DNA from 3 places in the Anoxybacillus andreesenii genome. Region 3 is predicted to be linked to each of the others. Evidence: predicted binding sites of a transcription regulator. Region 3 holds the regulator's gene; each other region holds the start of a gene.
What was found. Region 3 encodes Rex, which represses fermentation and respiration genes when NADH is low (regulators of the CRP and FNR family bind a similar motif). Its sites were predicted from a motif close to TTGTGAAATATTTCACAA; they were not measured.
Positions count from the first base shown of each region.

Region 1: J2S07_RS01645 (nitrate reductase subunit alpha) is a predicted target of Rex. The motif match lies at 3,938-3,955, and genes of this name have one in related genera.
Region 2: J2S07_RS00800 (TIGR04053 family radical SAM/SPASM domain-containing protein) is a predicted target of Rex. The motif match lies at 1,824-1,841, and genes of this name have one in related genera.

Region 1 covers NZ_JAUSTU010000001.1:323,522-328,771, forward strand. Annotated here, with positions in the region: gene narH (nitrate reductase subunit beta) at 1-197, opposite strand, end outside; gene J2S07_RS01645 (nitrate reductase subunit alpha) at 187-3,855, opposite strand; gene J2S07_RS01650 (Crp/Fnr family transcriptional regulator) at 4,129-4,827, opposite strand; gene J2S07_RS01655 (nitrate/nitrite transporter) at 5,032-5,250, shown strand, end outside.
Region 2 covers NZ_JAUSTU010000001.1:157,434-162,683, reverse strand. Annotated here, with positions in the region: gene J2S07_RS00805 (Crp/Fnr family transcriptional regulator) at 1-446, shown strand, start outside; gene J2S07_RS00800 (TIGR04053 family radical SAM/SPASM domain-containing protein) at 527-1,711, opposite strand; gene J2S07_RS00795 (DsrE family protein) at 1,912-2,250, opposite strand; gene J2S07_RS00790 (metal-sulfur cluster assembly factor) at 2,262-2,570, opposite strand; gene J2S07_RS00785 (alpha/beta fold hydrolase) at 2,686-3,450, opposite strand; gene J2S07_RS00780 (Cof-type HAD-IIB family hydrolase) at 3,648-4,466, shown strand; gene J2S07_RS00775 (hypothetical protein) at 4,641-4,787, shown strand; gene J2S07_RS00770 (DUF3813 domain-containing protein) at 4,788-4,973, shown strand; gene J2S07_RS00765 (YitT family protein) at 5,026-5,250, opposite strand, start outside.
Region 3 covers NZ_JAUSTU010000036.1:3,663-8,912, forward strand. Annotated here, with positions in the region: gene J2S07_RS19995 (ABC-F family ATP-binding cassette domain-containing protein) at 1-1,618, opposite strand, end outside; gene moaC (cyclic pyranopterin monophosphate synthase MoaC) at 1,781-2,275, shown strand; gene J2S07_RS20005 (redox-sensing transcriptional repressor Rex) at 2,307-2,966, shown strand; gene J2S07_RS20010 (YdiK family protein) at 2,997-3,206, opposite strand; gene J2S07_RS20015 (CPBP family intramembrane glutamic endopeptidase) at 3,203-3,940, opposite strand; gene groES (co-chaperone GroES) at 4,243-4,530, shown strand; gene groL (chaperonin GroEL) at 4,593-5,250, shown strand, end outside.

The sequences.
Region 1 (5,250 bases), on a different contig from region 3:
CAACCGCCGCGATACTTCTCCTGGTCCTCCCAACGCTTTGGATAGCCGATACCTGGCTTTGTTTCCACGTTGTTGAAGTACATATATTCCGCACCTGGACGGTTCGTCCAGGTGTTTTTACAGGTTACACTACATGTATGACAGCCAATACATTTATCTAAATTCATGACCATCCCAATTTGAGCTTTAATCTTCAAGCCAATCAACCTCCTTGAGTTTACGGATGACCACATTTACGTCACGTTGATTTCCTGTTGGTCCGTAATAGTTAAAGCCATAGCTTAGCTGTGCATAGCCACCGATCATATGGGTAGGCTTCACATAAATTCTTGTTGGGCTATTATGAGTACCTCCGCGATTGCTGGTAAGGTTTGTACCTGGTACGTTAATATGTCGGTCCTGAGCGTGATGCATAAAGGCCATTCCTCTTGGAATTCTGTGTGAGACAACCGCTCTTGCAACGACGACACCGTTGCGGTTAAAGCACTCGATCCAATCATTATCTAGAACGCCAACATCAGCGGCATCATCCTTGTTCATCCATACGGTTGGACCACCGCGGAAAAGGGTGAGCATTGGTTGTGAATCAAAATACATACTGTGAATCGACCACTTATTATGCGGTGTTAAGTAGTTCAGAACAATTTCTTTGCCTTCCTCTTCAGGACGGTTTTTCTTAAATGGTTTATGTTGAAGAATTGGCTTAAAGGTGGCCATTGCTTCTCCAAATTCCTGCATCGTTTCATGATCAATATAGAATGACTGTCTTCCCGTAATCGTTCTCCAAGGAATAAGTCGTTCAACATTGGTTGTAAATGGTGAATAACGTCGTCCACCTTTTTCAGAACCACTAAAAGCAGGGGAGGTGATCACCGTTTTTGGCTGAGCTGTAATTTGGGCAAATGTAAAACATTCTTCTTCCCGTTCAGCAGCTAAGTCGACTAGTTCAAGATCTGTTTTCTTCTCAAGTGCTTCCCATGCTTTAACCGCCATTCTTCCGTTTGAAGTAGAAGAAAGAGTTAGTACTGCTTCACATGCACTTTTGGCCGTTTCAATGCTAGGACAGCCATCACCGATTCCACCTTGGTGAGTTCCAAGAACCTTCTTCAATTTTTCATATTCTTCTTCTGCGGACCATGTAATTCCCTTTATTCCATATGGAGCGTTCTTGACATTTGGTCCTAAAGTGATCATTTTGTCATAAATAAGCTTGTAATCCCTCTCAACGACATGGATCTGTGGCATCGTTTTCCCAGGAATCGGCTCGCATTCGCCTTTACTCCAGTCCTTCACGATTCCAAGCGGCTGTGCTAGCTCCTGCGGTGTATCATGGAGCAATGGTGTAGCTACAACCTCTTTTAGTGGTTCCATTTCTAGTTCAGCAGCCATTTCTGATACGTTTTTGGCAATTGATTTGAAAATCTCCCAGTCTGAACGTGATTCCCATGGTGTTGAAACAGCTGGATTAAATGGATGGATAAATGGATGCATATCCGTACTGTTCAAATCATGTTTTTCATACCAGGTTGCTGCCGGTAAAATAATGTCTGAATATAGTCCTGTACCTGCCATACGGAAATCAAGATCAATGAGTAAATCGAGTTTTCCTTCAGCCGCCTTGTCATGCCACTTAATTTCTTCAGGGCGCAGGCTGTCATCATCATCATTTAATACTCCGCTTTGTGCTCCTAGTAAATGCTTTAAGAAATATTCATGTCCTTTTCCAGAACTAGAAATAAGGTTTGAACGCCAAACAAATAGATTTCTAGGGAAGTTTACAGGATTATCCGGATCTTCTATCGCGAACTGTAATTTGCGGTCTTTTAGTTTTGCTGCTACATATTTTCCGACTTCCTCAGGTGTATTAGCCCCAGCTTGTTCAGCCTCTTTGTAGAGGTCAATGGTGTTTTGATCAAATGTAGGGTAAGAAGGAAGCCAGCCAAGTCTTGCTGCCATAACGTTATAATCGGCATAATGATCGTAGCGGGCTTTGTCATACAATGGTGAAATATGATCACTTACTGGATGCTCTTCATAACGCCACTGGTCTGTTGAAAAATAGAAAAATGACGTTCCGTTTTGAAGCTTAGCTGGACCTGACCAGTCTTTTGCTGTTGCAATCGTTTGCCAGCCCTCAACAGGTCGGAGCTTCTCTTGACCAACATAGTGAGCCCAGCCACCACCATTCACACCTTGTGCACCGACAAATAGAACAAGATTTAAGACGGCGCGATAAATCGTATCGGCATTGAACCAGTGATTGATTCCCGCACCGACGATGATCATGGAGCGACCATTTGTATCAAGGGCATTTTGGGCAAACTCTCGAGCAATTTGTGTGACTAGTTCTGGTTTAACACCAGTAATTTTTTCCTGCCATTCAGGTGTGAAAATCGAATCGTTCATCGAAGTTCCACCAAGTCCACGGTCAACCCCATAGTTTGCAAGTGTAAGGTCGTAGACGGTTGTTGTATAGAAGACCTCTCCATTTACCTCTACTTTTTTCATTGGGACGTTTCGATAAAGAATTTGATTGCCTTCATGGGAAAAATAAGGAAGCTTCACAGTTGCGATTTCTTCTTCGATTCCTTCGAAAGACAATCTTGGATCGATTTTTTCTTCGGTTTCTTCGTCGATCATTTTAAGATTCCATTTTGCTTTGTCTTCCCAGCGAGCGCCCATCGTTCCATGAGGAATCACCAATTTGCCGTTCAGATTGTTGAAAAGGACAGGCTTAAACTCACCGTTTTCAGTTGCTTTACCAAGGTCGGCAGCATTTAGGAAGCGATCAGGAATGAACTGCTCCCCGTCTTTTTTCAAGGTCACAACAAATGGGAAATCAGTATATTGCTTCGCATAGCTGATAAAGTAGTCATGCTGATTCTCTACATAGAATTCTTTCAAAATGACATGGCCCATCGCCATGGCAACGGCCCCATCCGTTCCTTGCTTGACCTTCATCCAATCATCAGAAAACTTGGTGGACTCCGCGTAATCAGGGCTGACTGAAACAACCTTTGTCCCACGATAGCGAACTTCTGCAAGGAAATGGGCATCAGGTGTCCGTGTTTGCGGAACGTTTGAACCCCATGTCATGATGTAGCCGGAATTATACCAGTCACTGCTTTCAGGCACGTCCGTTTGATCGCCCCAAATTTGTGGGGAGGCAGGAGGGAGGTCCGCATACCAATCATAGAAGCTTAGCATTGGTCCGCCCATTAGAGACATGAAGCGAGAGCCTGATGCGTAGCTAATCATCGACATCGCTGGAATCGGTGTGAACCCGACATTTCGATCTGGGCCATATTTGATGATGGTGTAAAGTAGGGATGCCGAAATAAGCTTTAATACTTCATGCCATTCTGCTCGCACCAATCCGCCTTTTCCTCTTGCTTGCTTGTATGTCTTTGCCTTTTCAGGATTTTCAACAATGCTCTTCCATGCTTCTAAAGGATTTGAATTTACCTTTAAAGCCTCACGCCACATGTCTAAAAGAACGCCACGGATGTATGGGTATTTAACACGCAGCGGGCTGTAAAGATACCAAGAAAAGCTCGCACCACGGGGGCAACCACGTGGTTCAAAATCTGGCATATCTGGACCTGTTGATGGGTAGTCAAGCTTTTGACCTTCCCAGGTGACAATGCCGTCCTTTACGTAAATATCCCAGCTGCATGAACCTGTACAGTTAACGCCGTGGGTAGAACGTACAACCTTGTCATGCTGCCATCTCTGGCGGTACGCTTGCTCCCAATCACGATTTTCATAGGTTGTTTGGCTATGGTTATTGGATTGTTTTTCAACTGGAGTTAAGTATTTTAAACGATTTTGTAAAGGTGATCGTTTCTTTTTCATGGAAAATCACTCCTTATTTTGTTTTGACTGTTATTTGGAATGCCTGACTAAACTTACTTTAACAATGCGTAAACAATAGAAGCTGTAAAGTACTTCACATTTTGGGGTCTGACACATATTTGTCACATCCGGGGTTGACGGGAAAGGGAGTAGAGGTGGTTGGCAAAAGGACTCGTAGAATTAAAAAAAGCTGACTCGAGAGTCAGCTTAATCCTATCCATTATTCAAGCTATGTTGCTGGATTATGGTTAATCGCAATTGGTGAAAAGAACGTTATTCAATACTACAAAAAACAGCGGGACAATTTTCACAATCAATTTCTTTTTTAATATACTGGAGGTCATGAATCGTAATTTTCTTTTTCTCTATTGAGATAACGCCTTTTCGTTTGAGTTCATTCAATAAATGATTCGTACTTTCCCGTGTTGTTCCACAGAAATTGCCAAGCTCCTGATTGGTTAAGGGAAGATCAATTAAAATACCATCCTCCTGCTCAACCCCATAGCTATTTGTCATCCGAATTAAGGTAGAGTAGAGAGCTCCTTTTTTACCGTAAAGAACGAGATCACGGAACTTCATTTGTGTTTTTCTAAAGTGGTCACTCATCCATTTGATAAACTCAAAGCCGAGGGCACTATCTTGAAAAATTTTCTCTTCGATCATTTCTTTTTTTATTACCGCGATTTCTCCATCCTCAAGCATCAATGCACTAAGAAGGTATTTAGGTGAATTCGTGAACAAGGTTAATTCTCCACAAATGTCATTTTCGCTGCAGATTCTTAAGGAAAGCTCGCGGCCATCTGCGGTGATTTTACTTATTTGAATTTTCCCCGAAATGACTAAATACAGCTCGCCAGCATCCTGACCTTCTTGGAACAAATATTGTCCTTTTTCCACTTGAATGATTCTATCCGCAATATGAAGTAATTCTTTTATCTCAATTGATTTTGTAGGTTTCAGCGTGTTAGGCATTTTATCCCCACCTGACATTTTTTCGTATTCTTTTATTCTAACATATATTATTTTAGCACTTTATAGATGAAATATGGAAATATGAAATGTTTATGAACATGGTAAAAATGTGAAGTACTTCACACCCAGAAGGCCCATCGATTTTTTACGATGATGGTAACAAATCGATAGTACTTCTATGGTTGTTTGAAAGGAGATAGGGCTATGAAACTTAAAAAAGTACAATTACCACTACAGACATTTACATTGATTTCTGGATTTATGGTTTGGGTGATCTTATCCTCATTGATGCCTTTCATCAAAGAGGAGATCAATTTGAGTGCCAATCAATTAACATTAGTAACAGCTACACCTGTTGTACTTGGGTCGTTACTCCGAATCCCGATTGGTTATTGGACCAATCGATATGGTGCTAGAAAGCTC
Region 2 (5,250 bases), on a different contig from region 3:
ACTTGCTAAGTGCGATCGTTCTCGAAGATGCAGAAATTGCAGCAGTAAAAAAGGATGCCATTGAAAACGAAATTTTTCATAATAGCGCTTTAGCCTTTGAATTTATGAAATGGATGAGCGATCATTTTCGCAAAACCCAAACAAAATTCCGCGATCTTGTACTGAACGGAAAGAAAGGTGCCCTGCTTTCAACCCTTATCCGGATGTCAAATAGCTATGGGGTTCAAAAGAAAGATGGCATTCTAATTGATTTGCCGTTAACGAATCAGGAGCTAGCTAACTTTTGCGGTACGTCTCGTGAAAGCACAAACCGACTTTTGAATGAGCTTAAAAGAGAAGGCATCATCTCCACTCAAAGGGGCAGAATCATTATCCATGATTTACAATACTTAAAGGATGAAATCGGTTGTGAAAACTGTCCAGCCGTCTATTGCAATATTGAATAGTGACGTACCGTGTTGACTTCTCGTTCGTGAACGGGTCTTGTTTGTTTCGAAAGATTTGCGAGCGCAAATCGTTAAGGCGCTTAATAGAACATATAATGGAGTGCTCCAATAGAAGCACTCCATTTATTTAGGCCTTTTTTTTTTTTTTGTTCTTTTTGTCTTAATGCTTTTGGGATGTAAACACAGAATGGTTCACTTTCTAAATAATCTCCGGTCATTGCATAGGCACGAGAGCGTGAACCTCCACAAACATATCTAAACTCACAAACACCGCATTTTCCCTTGTACTTGTCTGGATTACGTAAATCCTTGAAGATGGGTGATTCCCGGTAAATTTCTGCCAAAGGCTGTTCACGAACATTGCCCGCCTTTATTGGAAGTAATCCACTTGGATAGACGTCGCCGATATGTGAGATAAAGACAAAGCCATTGCCATCGTTGACTCCTTTAGGAGCTCTCCCCAGACCATCAATGGAGCCTGTTAATCCTTGCTCTGTAAGCGCATCTAAATAGCGAATCTCATCAACCTGCCCCTTCGCTTCTCTCATCTTCTGTTGGATAAATACACGGCGATAATGCTGGGCAGCAGTTGTCTTAATATCAAATTTCACGCGCTTGCTTAAATCATGAAGCCAGCGGAATACTTTTTCATGCTCAACCGGTGAGATCATATCGCTTTCCTGTCCACGGCCCGTCGGAACAAGGAAAAAGACACTCCATAACACGCATTCCAAATCTTCCACAAGCTTGGCCATTTCCTCTAAATAATCCACATTATAGCGAGAAATAACCGTATTAATTTGGATTGGAATCTCAAGCTCATGCAAATATTTAATTCTTTCCATCGTCAAATCAAAGGAACCAGCTGTTCCACGAAAATGATCGTGAATTTCCGCATTATGTCCATCTAAGCTGAATGCCCAGCGGGATAGTCCGACTTCCTTTGCCTTCTCAATTGCTTCCTTTGTCACATTTGGAGTTGCACTTGGGGTCATTGATACTCTGACACCCTTCTTCACTGCATATTCGGCAATATCAAACACATCAGGTCGCATAAGTGGGTCTCCACCTGTAAACACCAGCATTGGATTATTCATTTCATAAATTTGATCAATTAGCTTTTTACCCTCTTCAAAGGTCAATTCTCTGGGGTCACGTTTATATTGTGCCTCAGCACGACAGTGTAAGCATTTTAGTTGGCAGGCCCTTGTAAGCTCCCAAATTACGATAAAAGGGTCTTTATTAAAATCTCTGCTAAATACCATTAACTTCGCCTCCCAAGGATATTTCACAAAGGATACTTTTATTTGTAGGTCCGTATTCTCATGAATGTATAAGTTTCAATATCCGTATTATAGAGGTTCTTTTGCCAGGACAAAGTGAAATATCTCACAAAATCGGAAAGAATTTTCACGGAATCGTGAAAAACCCACAAAAAAAGCAGGGTTTCCCCCGCTTTTAAAGCTTAACATAATGTGATGACTTCATATTTTGCTGCTAAATCGATAAATTGGGCCATGCTGCTGATTTTTCCTGCGGTCAATTTGTTTTCCACATCGAAGAAATCGACACAGGTTTTGCAGGCTAACACCTCAACGCCCTTCTCCTCAAGCTCCATTAAATGAACGGAAGCTAACGAATCCTTTGTAAGCGTAAGTACTCCGCTATTCATAAAAAATATTGCTGCCGGAAGGTCTTCCCTTTGCTTAAGAAGGGTGAAAAAGGTTTCTAAAATCCCTTCTCCTAGCTCTTCAGGGCCCTTTCCGAGTTGGTTTGAGCTAACGAGGATCACTTTATTGTTCATAACTTTCCTCCTTAGCGGATCCCGAGTGCAATTTTTGCATAACGTGACATTCTATCCTTACTCCATGGCGGATTCCAAACAATGTTCACATCTGTGCTCTTTACCTCTGGAATCTCAGCTAATGCAGCTTTGACCTGTTCAACGATAGTGCCAGCCAAAGGACATCCCATTGAAGTTAGCGTCATCTCTACAGTGACCTTTCCTTCTTCATCCATTTCTAGATCATATACTAAACCCAGGTTCACGATATCTATTCCTAGCTCTGGATCGACTACAAGCTCCAGTGCGCCCATAATGCTGTCTTTTAATTCTTGATCCATTCTATTCACTCCTTATCCATCTATATCATCTATATTAGATAATCATTGTATTGATTTCAAATAATACCATCATTGTATGACTAATTCATTTTAAGGATAGTGACTTGCATCATACCTATCCTAGATACTTCTCAAACCAATCGACTAGCTGCAATACGCCCTCCCTGCTCACTTTGTGATCGGCTTTCTCATCTGCGATAAATTTGATTTTTTCAGGTTCCTTTTCATATAAAGGCTGAATGCTTTCATAAAACTTGTGGGAAAAGGCAAAGGGAACGACAGGATCCTTCATTCCATGCCAAAAAAGAAGCGGTCGCCCAGCTAATTTTTCTGGCTGCAAGCTTAAATCATAATGGCGCAAATGCTCGAAAACCTTTTCTTTTTCCTTATCTGAAAGTGGAATCATGACACCGTTTTTTTCTAATTGTTCCAATTGAACTTGGGAAAACTGTTCATAATAGGGCATGCCCATCAAACTTACAGCCGCTTTAATCCAAGGATATTGAGTTAAGGCTCCGAGCGTAACAATTCCGCCCATGGATGTCCCAGCAAGACCGATTCGATTAGGGTCAATCCTATTTTTGAAATGCTCCTTGATGATTGAAAGCTCGTCAATCGTTGTTGTCACTGTCTCCCAAAAACGAATATTCATCTCTTGTGTACTAAGACCAGGATTCCTTTCCCCATGGTTAATGGCCTCAGGCAGTACAACTCTGAAGCCTTTACCCGCCAAGAGATAGGCATAGTGAAGATTATTTTCCATCGCACTTTCAAAACCATGGACAAAAATAACAAAGGGGAGTTGCTCTTCATTTAAGTCATTTCTTACTATATGTAAAAATGGAATTTCCCCAACATGCGATTTTTCAATATTAATCATCGTATTCCCTCCAAAGCCCAAAAACAGAATCTTTTACAATCAACATAATTGGTACTATGATAATAATTAATCCAAATATGATTGTTTTGTAAACTTTTTATGATATTTAGTTTATCATGTAGACAGACAAATTCCTAAAGCTTTACGCTAAAACTGCTTATGATTGTACCTATTTTCAGAGGTCGAAAGGAGAAATTATGGGAGAAAAACATTTAATTGCTCTTGATTTAGATGGTACTTTGTTAACTGATGATAAAAAAATCTCGCCAACCACAAAAAAAGTGCTAAAGAAAGCTCAAGAGAATGGGCATGTCGTGATGATTGCGACTGGAAGACCCTTTCGTTCAAGTGAGGTATATTACAACGAGCTAGGATTAAATACACCGATTGTGAATTTCAATGGTGCCTTTGTCCACCACCCTCGTCAAAAAAGCTGGGGACTCCATCATGCACCGCTGGATATTAGTGTGGCTAAAGATGTGGTAGAGGCTTGCCAGAGCTATCAATTTCATAATATTATCGCCGAGGTAATGGACGATGTTTATTTCCACTACCACGATCAAAAGCTGCTCGATGTTTTCTCTATGGGGAATCCACATATTACAACTGGGGATTTGCGAAAATTCCTTACTGATTCTCCAACGAGCATGCTCATCCATACAGAGGAACAGCATTTGAAAACGATACGCTCCCATTTGTCTGAAGTGCATGCCGAACTCATTGATCATCGGAGCTGGGCAGCTCCTTGGCATGTGATTGAAATCATCAGACATGGGCTTAATAAAGCGGTTGGCATTCAAAAAGTAGCCGATTACGTTAATATCCCAAAGGAAAGAATTATTGCTTTTGGAGATGAGGACAATGATCTGGAAATGATTGAGTACGCCGGTCATGGCATTGCTATGGGAAATGCCATCGATGAACTAAAAACTCTGGCAAATGACATAACTCAAACGAATGAAGAGGATGGGGTTGCCATTTACTTAAATGAGCTCCTCAATTTAAAGGCACTTTAATTAAAGTGTGGATTGCTTTTTTATAAACTGTGGTCCTAAAGCTGGCTATTGGATCACATAAGTACATTTAATTCATCCTTATCCATTATGTACCCATAGTAATGAAATCTAGTTAGAACATACTAATGATTGAAGCAAGATTTGCTTCACAAGCTCAAGGCTGGAGGGATGGCAATGGGTAAAGGATCAAGACGCTTTGTCCAACGTGGTGTTGACTCTGTAACAAAGCATGCTGAACGCATTCCATATCATACCACCTATGCAGAAGCAGAAGCAGAGAAGATGAGAAATGTCAAAGACTCCTCGCTTGGAGGAATCTAAATGGGAAATCGACTCTTTATTGAAGCCAAAAATTTTGTCGAGTTAGCTAAGAATGCCACTGGAAGCGGGCAATATGATGCCATCGAAAAAGCTAAAAATGCTCTTTCGTCCGCATTCGCTAATTCAACAATGGCCGAGCGAAGACAATTAAGTCAACTGCAAAATGAGCTTGATGAATTAACGTAAGCCTTAACGCAAGAGAGGCCGACACTGGTTGTGTCGGCTTCTCTTCATTTTTCTATTCCTTGCGAAACAATCCAAAGATCCATTCCGTTTTCACAATATTTGTGAAGGCCTGGGGATCCACCTCTTTAATGATCCGTTCCAAATCGAATAATTCATAGCGTGTAATGACGATCATCATCATTTCCTTTGCCTCGTTTGTAAACGCCCCTTTGGCAGGTATCGTTGTAATTCCTCTTAGGAGCTTGGAATGGATCGCTTTTTTTAATTCTTCTCCTTT
Region 3 (5,250 bases):
CAAACTCCAGCTTCTTTTCCACATAATAATCATAGTCACCAAGGAATTCCGTTGCATGAGTCGAGCTAAGCTCGATAACTTTAGTAGCAATTCGATTAATGAAATAACGATCGTGCGAAACAAAAAGGATCGTACCTGGATAATCAACGAGGGAGTTTTCCAATACCTCTTTACTGTCCAAATCCAAGTGGTTCGTGGGTTCATCTAGGATTAAGAGATTTGCCTTTTGCATCATTAGTTTGGCTAAAGCCAGTCGTGCTTTTTCACCACCACTTAAGGAAGAAACCGTTTTGAGAACATCATCTCCAGAGAATAAAAAGTTGCCGAGTACGGTGCGAATATCCTTTTCATTCATTAGTGGGTAGTCATCCCATAGCTCATTTAATACTCTTTTGTTGGAGGTCAGTTCTGCCTGTTCCTGGTCATAATAGCCGACTGTGACATGGGAGCCAAAGCGGATATTACCGTTAATTTTGGGGATTCGTCCAATAATCGTCTTTAATAAGGTAGATTTCCCAATTCCATTTGGACCCACGAGAGCGATACTATCTCCTCTAGTAAGTCGAAAGGTAAGGTCTGTACTGACCGTATCCCCATCATAGCCAACGGACAAGGAATCTACCATGAGAACGTCATTCCCACTTTGCCGCTCAATTTCAAAACCAAAGGAGGCTGATTTCTCATCTCCAAGTGGCCTGTCCATAATTTGCATTTTATCCAGCTGTTTTCTTCTGCTTTGCGCTCGTTTCGTCGTCGAAGCTCTCGCCAAATTTCGTTGGATAAAATCCTGGAGCTTGGCTATCTCCTCCTGCTGCCTTTCATACTGTTTCATTTCCCGATCATAATTTGCTGCCTTTTGATCTAAATAAGCACTGTAATTCCCGAGATATTTCGTTATATGAAGCCTTGAGATTTCATATACTTGGTTGACCACCTTATCTAGAAAATAGCGGTCATGAGAGACAATCAAAATGGCGCCCTCATAGCCTTGCAAATAGCCTTCGAGCCAGGACAATGTTTCAATATCCAGGTGGTTTGTCGGCTCGTCCAAGATTAAAATATCAGGCTTCTTGAGCAACAGCTTCCCAAGGGCTAACCTAGTCTTCTGCCCACCGCTTAGGCTTGAGATTTTGGTTGAGTAGTCAAAGGTGTGAAACTTAAGTCCATGTAATACAGAACGGATATCTGATTCATATTGATAGCCACCATTTTCTTTAAAGGTAACCTGAAGAATATCGTAGTCCTTGAGGATGCGCTCGTATTCTGAAGGGTTAGTATAGACGGATGGGTTAGCCATTTTTTCTTCTAATTGGCGCAATTGTTTTTCCTGTTCTTGTAGGTCCTCAAAGACAGTCAGCATTTCCTCCCAAATGGAGCAATCCGAATCTAAGCCCGTATTCTGTGCTAAGTAGCCGATTTCCACATCCTTTGGTTTAATGATTTCCCCTGATTCATAGGAAAGCTGTCCTGCTATTATTTTGAGAAGGGTGGATTTACCTGCACCGTTTCGTCCAACGAGGGCAATGCGGTCACGAGTTTGCACTTCCAGCTTGATATTCGTTAAAATGGGATCAGCCCCATATGATTTTGATAATTGATTTACCTGCAATAAGATCATCGTTTTCACCTCAGTATTTCTAGCAATAGTGTAACGTACAAAAATGGGAACGGCAATAAAAGAAGGTTATGGGCGGTATTTAAAAATCTTTTGTGAAAGTCATAACAATGTTTTCACAAATCTGTCAAAATAGTGTATAGTTTGAAGTGAGGTGTATAGAATATGGCTGAATTTACTCATTTTAACGAAGAAGGCAGAGCCAAAATGGTCGACGTTAGTGATAAAAAGGAAACGGTTAGGACCGCAATTGCTAGCTCAAGTATTACGGTAAATAAAGAGATATATGACCAAATAACCAACAATACAATTAAAAAAGGGGATGTCCTAGCCGTCGCACAGGTGGCGGGAATTATGGCCTGCAAAAAGACTGCAGATATTATTCCAATGTGCCATCCGATTCCGCTAACAGGTGTGAACATTACCTTCAGATGGGAGCGAGAGAATGAAAATTATCGTCTCATCATTTTGGCCTCAGTCAAAACAAAGGGAAATACAGGAGTAGAAATGGAAGCGCTAACGGCTGCGTCGGTCTGCGCCTTGACGGTTTACGATATGTGTAAGGCCGTTGATAAAGGGATGGTCATCGGAAAAACCTACCTCGTTGAAAAAACAGGTGGAAAAAACGGTGATTTTAGAAGAGAGAATGAGATTTTATAAGCTAGACTTATGATAGGGTGGGGGAAATAGGATGAGTAATGATACAGTGAAAATTCCTCAGGCAACAGCAAAAAGGCTGCCGTTATACTACCGGTTCTTAAAGAATTTACATTCATCAGGGAAGCAGAGGGTATCATCTGCGGAGCTTAGTGAAGCGGTAAAGGTAGACTCTGCAACGATTCGTAGAGATTTTTCGTACTTTGGAGCATTAGGGAAAAAGGGTTATGGGTACAATGTGAACTACCTATTGAGTTTTTTCCGTAAGACACTTGATCAGGATGAGTTAACAAATGTAGCCCTAATAGGGGTTGGAAATCTTGGAACGGCCTTCTTAAATTATAATTTCCTCAAAAACAATAATACAAAGATTGCTGTTGCCTTCGATGTAGCTGAAGATAAAGTGGGCACAACCATCGGGGATATAACTGTTTTTCACATGGACGATATGGAAAAAGTGATCAAAGAAGAGAACATCACGGTCGCTATCTTAACCGTTCCTGCTCAGTTCGCCCAGTCGATTACAGATAGGCTGGCAAAGGTAGATGTAAAAGGGATCCTTAATTTCACACCAGCAAGGCTAACGGTTCCTCCGACAACACGAGTCCATCATATTGACCTTGCAGTTGAATTGCAGTCATTGGTCTATTTCTTAAAGCATTATACGGTGGATGAGGAAGAAGTAGTGGAATAAAATGAAATGAAATGAGCCTTTTTGAAGGGCTCATTTCTTATTTTTCTGGATAGATTTAAGCTTAAAATGGAAGAAGACCATGCGAAGACCGCCTCCTATATCAAAGGTGGCTAAGAGAATGAGCAGGTAGGTAAAAAAGCCCCATTCCCCAGTTTGCTGCAGGTTTTGGATGGCGAAAAAAGTAAAAAATAAGCCAAACACAATATATAGAATTCCTGAAAACAAGGTAGACTGTCTCATAGGAAAAAACCTCCAATGAAGCTTTGCACCTTGTCGGCTTCTCGGAAAATCCGTTCTATGTCTTCTTTATATACGGATTGGACGAGTACAACAAAGGTATTCATAGCGACATGTGCACAGATTGGCACAATGATTCGTTTTGTTTTGATATAAAGAAAGGCAAAGGTAAAGCCCATTGCTGAATACAAAAGTAAGTGTTCAGGCTCCATATGCGCCAGGGCGAAAATAATGGAGCTGATCAAAGCCGCAATGAAAAAATTGAACTTTTTATAAAGTGAACCGAACAATATTTTTCGAAAGACAATTTCTTCAAGAATGGGACCAATAACAGAACTTACTAATACAACAATAGGAAAAGACTCAATAAGTGAAAGAATTTGCTGTGTGTTCTCCGAGCCCAATTCAATCCCCAGCCATGTTTCAATATTTGCGGCTAGGCTCTGGGAAAATAAAGCAAGAAACACACCTAAGATCGCCCAGACCGTTGACTGAGTCACGGATGCAGCGTTTCGATCGGGTATGGGGTTTTTCCATTCATTTTTCAACAGTAATAACACAATAAGCAAGGTGACAGCAAAGCTAAAAACGATCCAAATCGCAACTGAATATATGGCCATGTCTTCCAAACTGTGTCCCAATAATATGCCTGCAAAAGTGACACCTGGCACACCCACAAAGCTTGAAAGATGCATCCCCATGTAAGCAACTAATATATACCAATATTCCTTTTTCAAAATGTGATTCCCCTTTAATAACTATCTCAACATGCACTATAACCCATTCTACTAGTAAAAAGATGATAGATACAAATTTAAATTATAAAAAAGTGTATGGCTGGATAATTTTTCAACTTCTGTATATACTTTGAAAGGTTGTGCAAAAAAAGATGTTAGGATAGCAACAAAAATTAAGGAAAATTTTACGCATGATACTTGCAAAAAATTTAGGAATTCATTAATATAATAAATGTGTTAGCACTCATGAGTATCGAGTGCTAATAAAAAATTACATATTTTATTTGAGGAGGTTGTTTCACTTGTTAAAGCCACTAGGAGATCGCATTGTTATTGAGTTAGTTGAATCGGAAGAAAAAACTGCAAGCGGTATCGTTTTACCGGACTCAGCGAAAGAGAAGCCTCAAGAAGGAAAAGTAGTAGCTGTAGGTACAGGTCGTGTTCTAGACAACGGTGAGCGAGTTGCTCTTGAAGTTGCTGTAGGCGATCGAATTATCTTCTCAAAGTACTCTGGTACAGAAGTGAAGTACCAAGGAACAGAGTATTTAATTTTACGTGAAAATGACATCTTAGCTATTGTTGGCGCCTAAGATATTAATTTAGATTTTTTTGTAAGTATTAGATAAAACGATCATTTAGGGAGGTTTTCAATATGGCAAAAGAGATTAAATTCAGTGAAGACGCTCGTCGCGCGATGCTTCGCGGAGTAGACGCTCTTGCAGACGCAGTTAAAGTAACCCTTGGACCTAAAGGACGCAACGTCGTTCTTGAGAAAAAATTCGGTTCTCCACTAATCACTAACGACGGTGTTACCATCGCTAAGGAAATCGAATTAGAAGACGCATTCGAGAACATGGGTGCGAAGCTTGTTGCTGAAGTTGCGAGCAAGACAAATGATGTGGCTGGGGACGGAACTACTACAGCTACAGTTCTTGCTCAAGCGATGATTCGTGAAGGCTTAAAGAACGTAACTGCTGGTGCGAACCCAATGGTGATTCGCCGCGGTATTGAAAAAGCTGTTGCAACTGCAGTTGAAGAGCTTAAGGCGATTTCAAAGCCAATCGAAGGCAAAGAGTCCATTGCACAGGTTGCTGCGATTTCTTCTGCTGATGATGAAGTAGGTCAGTTAATTGCTGAAGCGATGGAGCGTGTAGGCAATGACGGTGTTATCACAATCGAAGAATCAAAAGGCTTCACAACAGAACTAGACGTAGTGGAAGGAATGCAATTTGACCGTGGTTATGCATCTCCTTACATGGTGACTGATTCTGACAAAATGGAAGCAGTTCTTGAGAATCCATATATCTTAA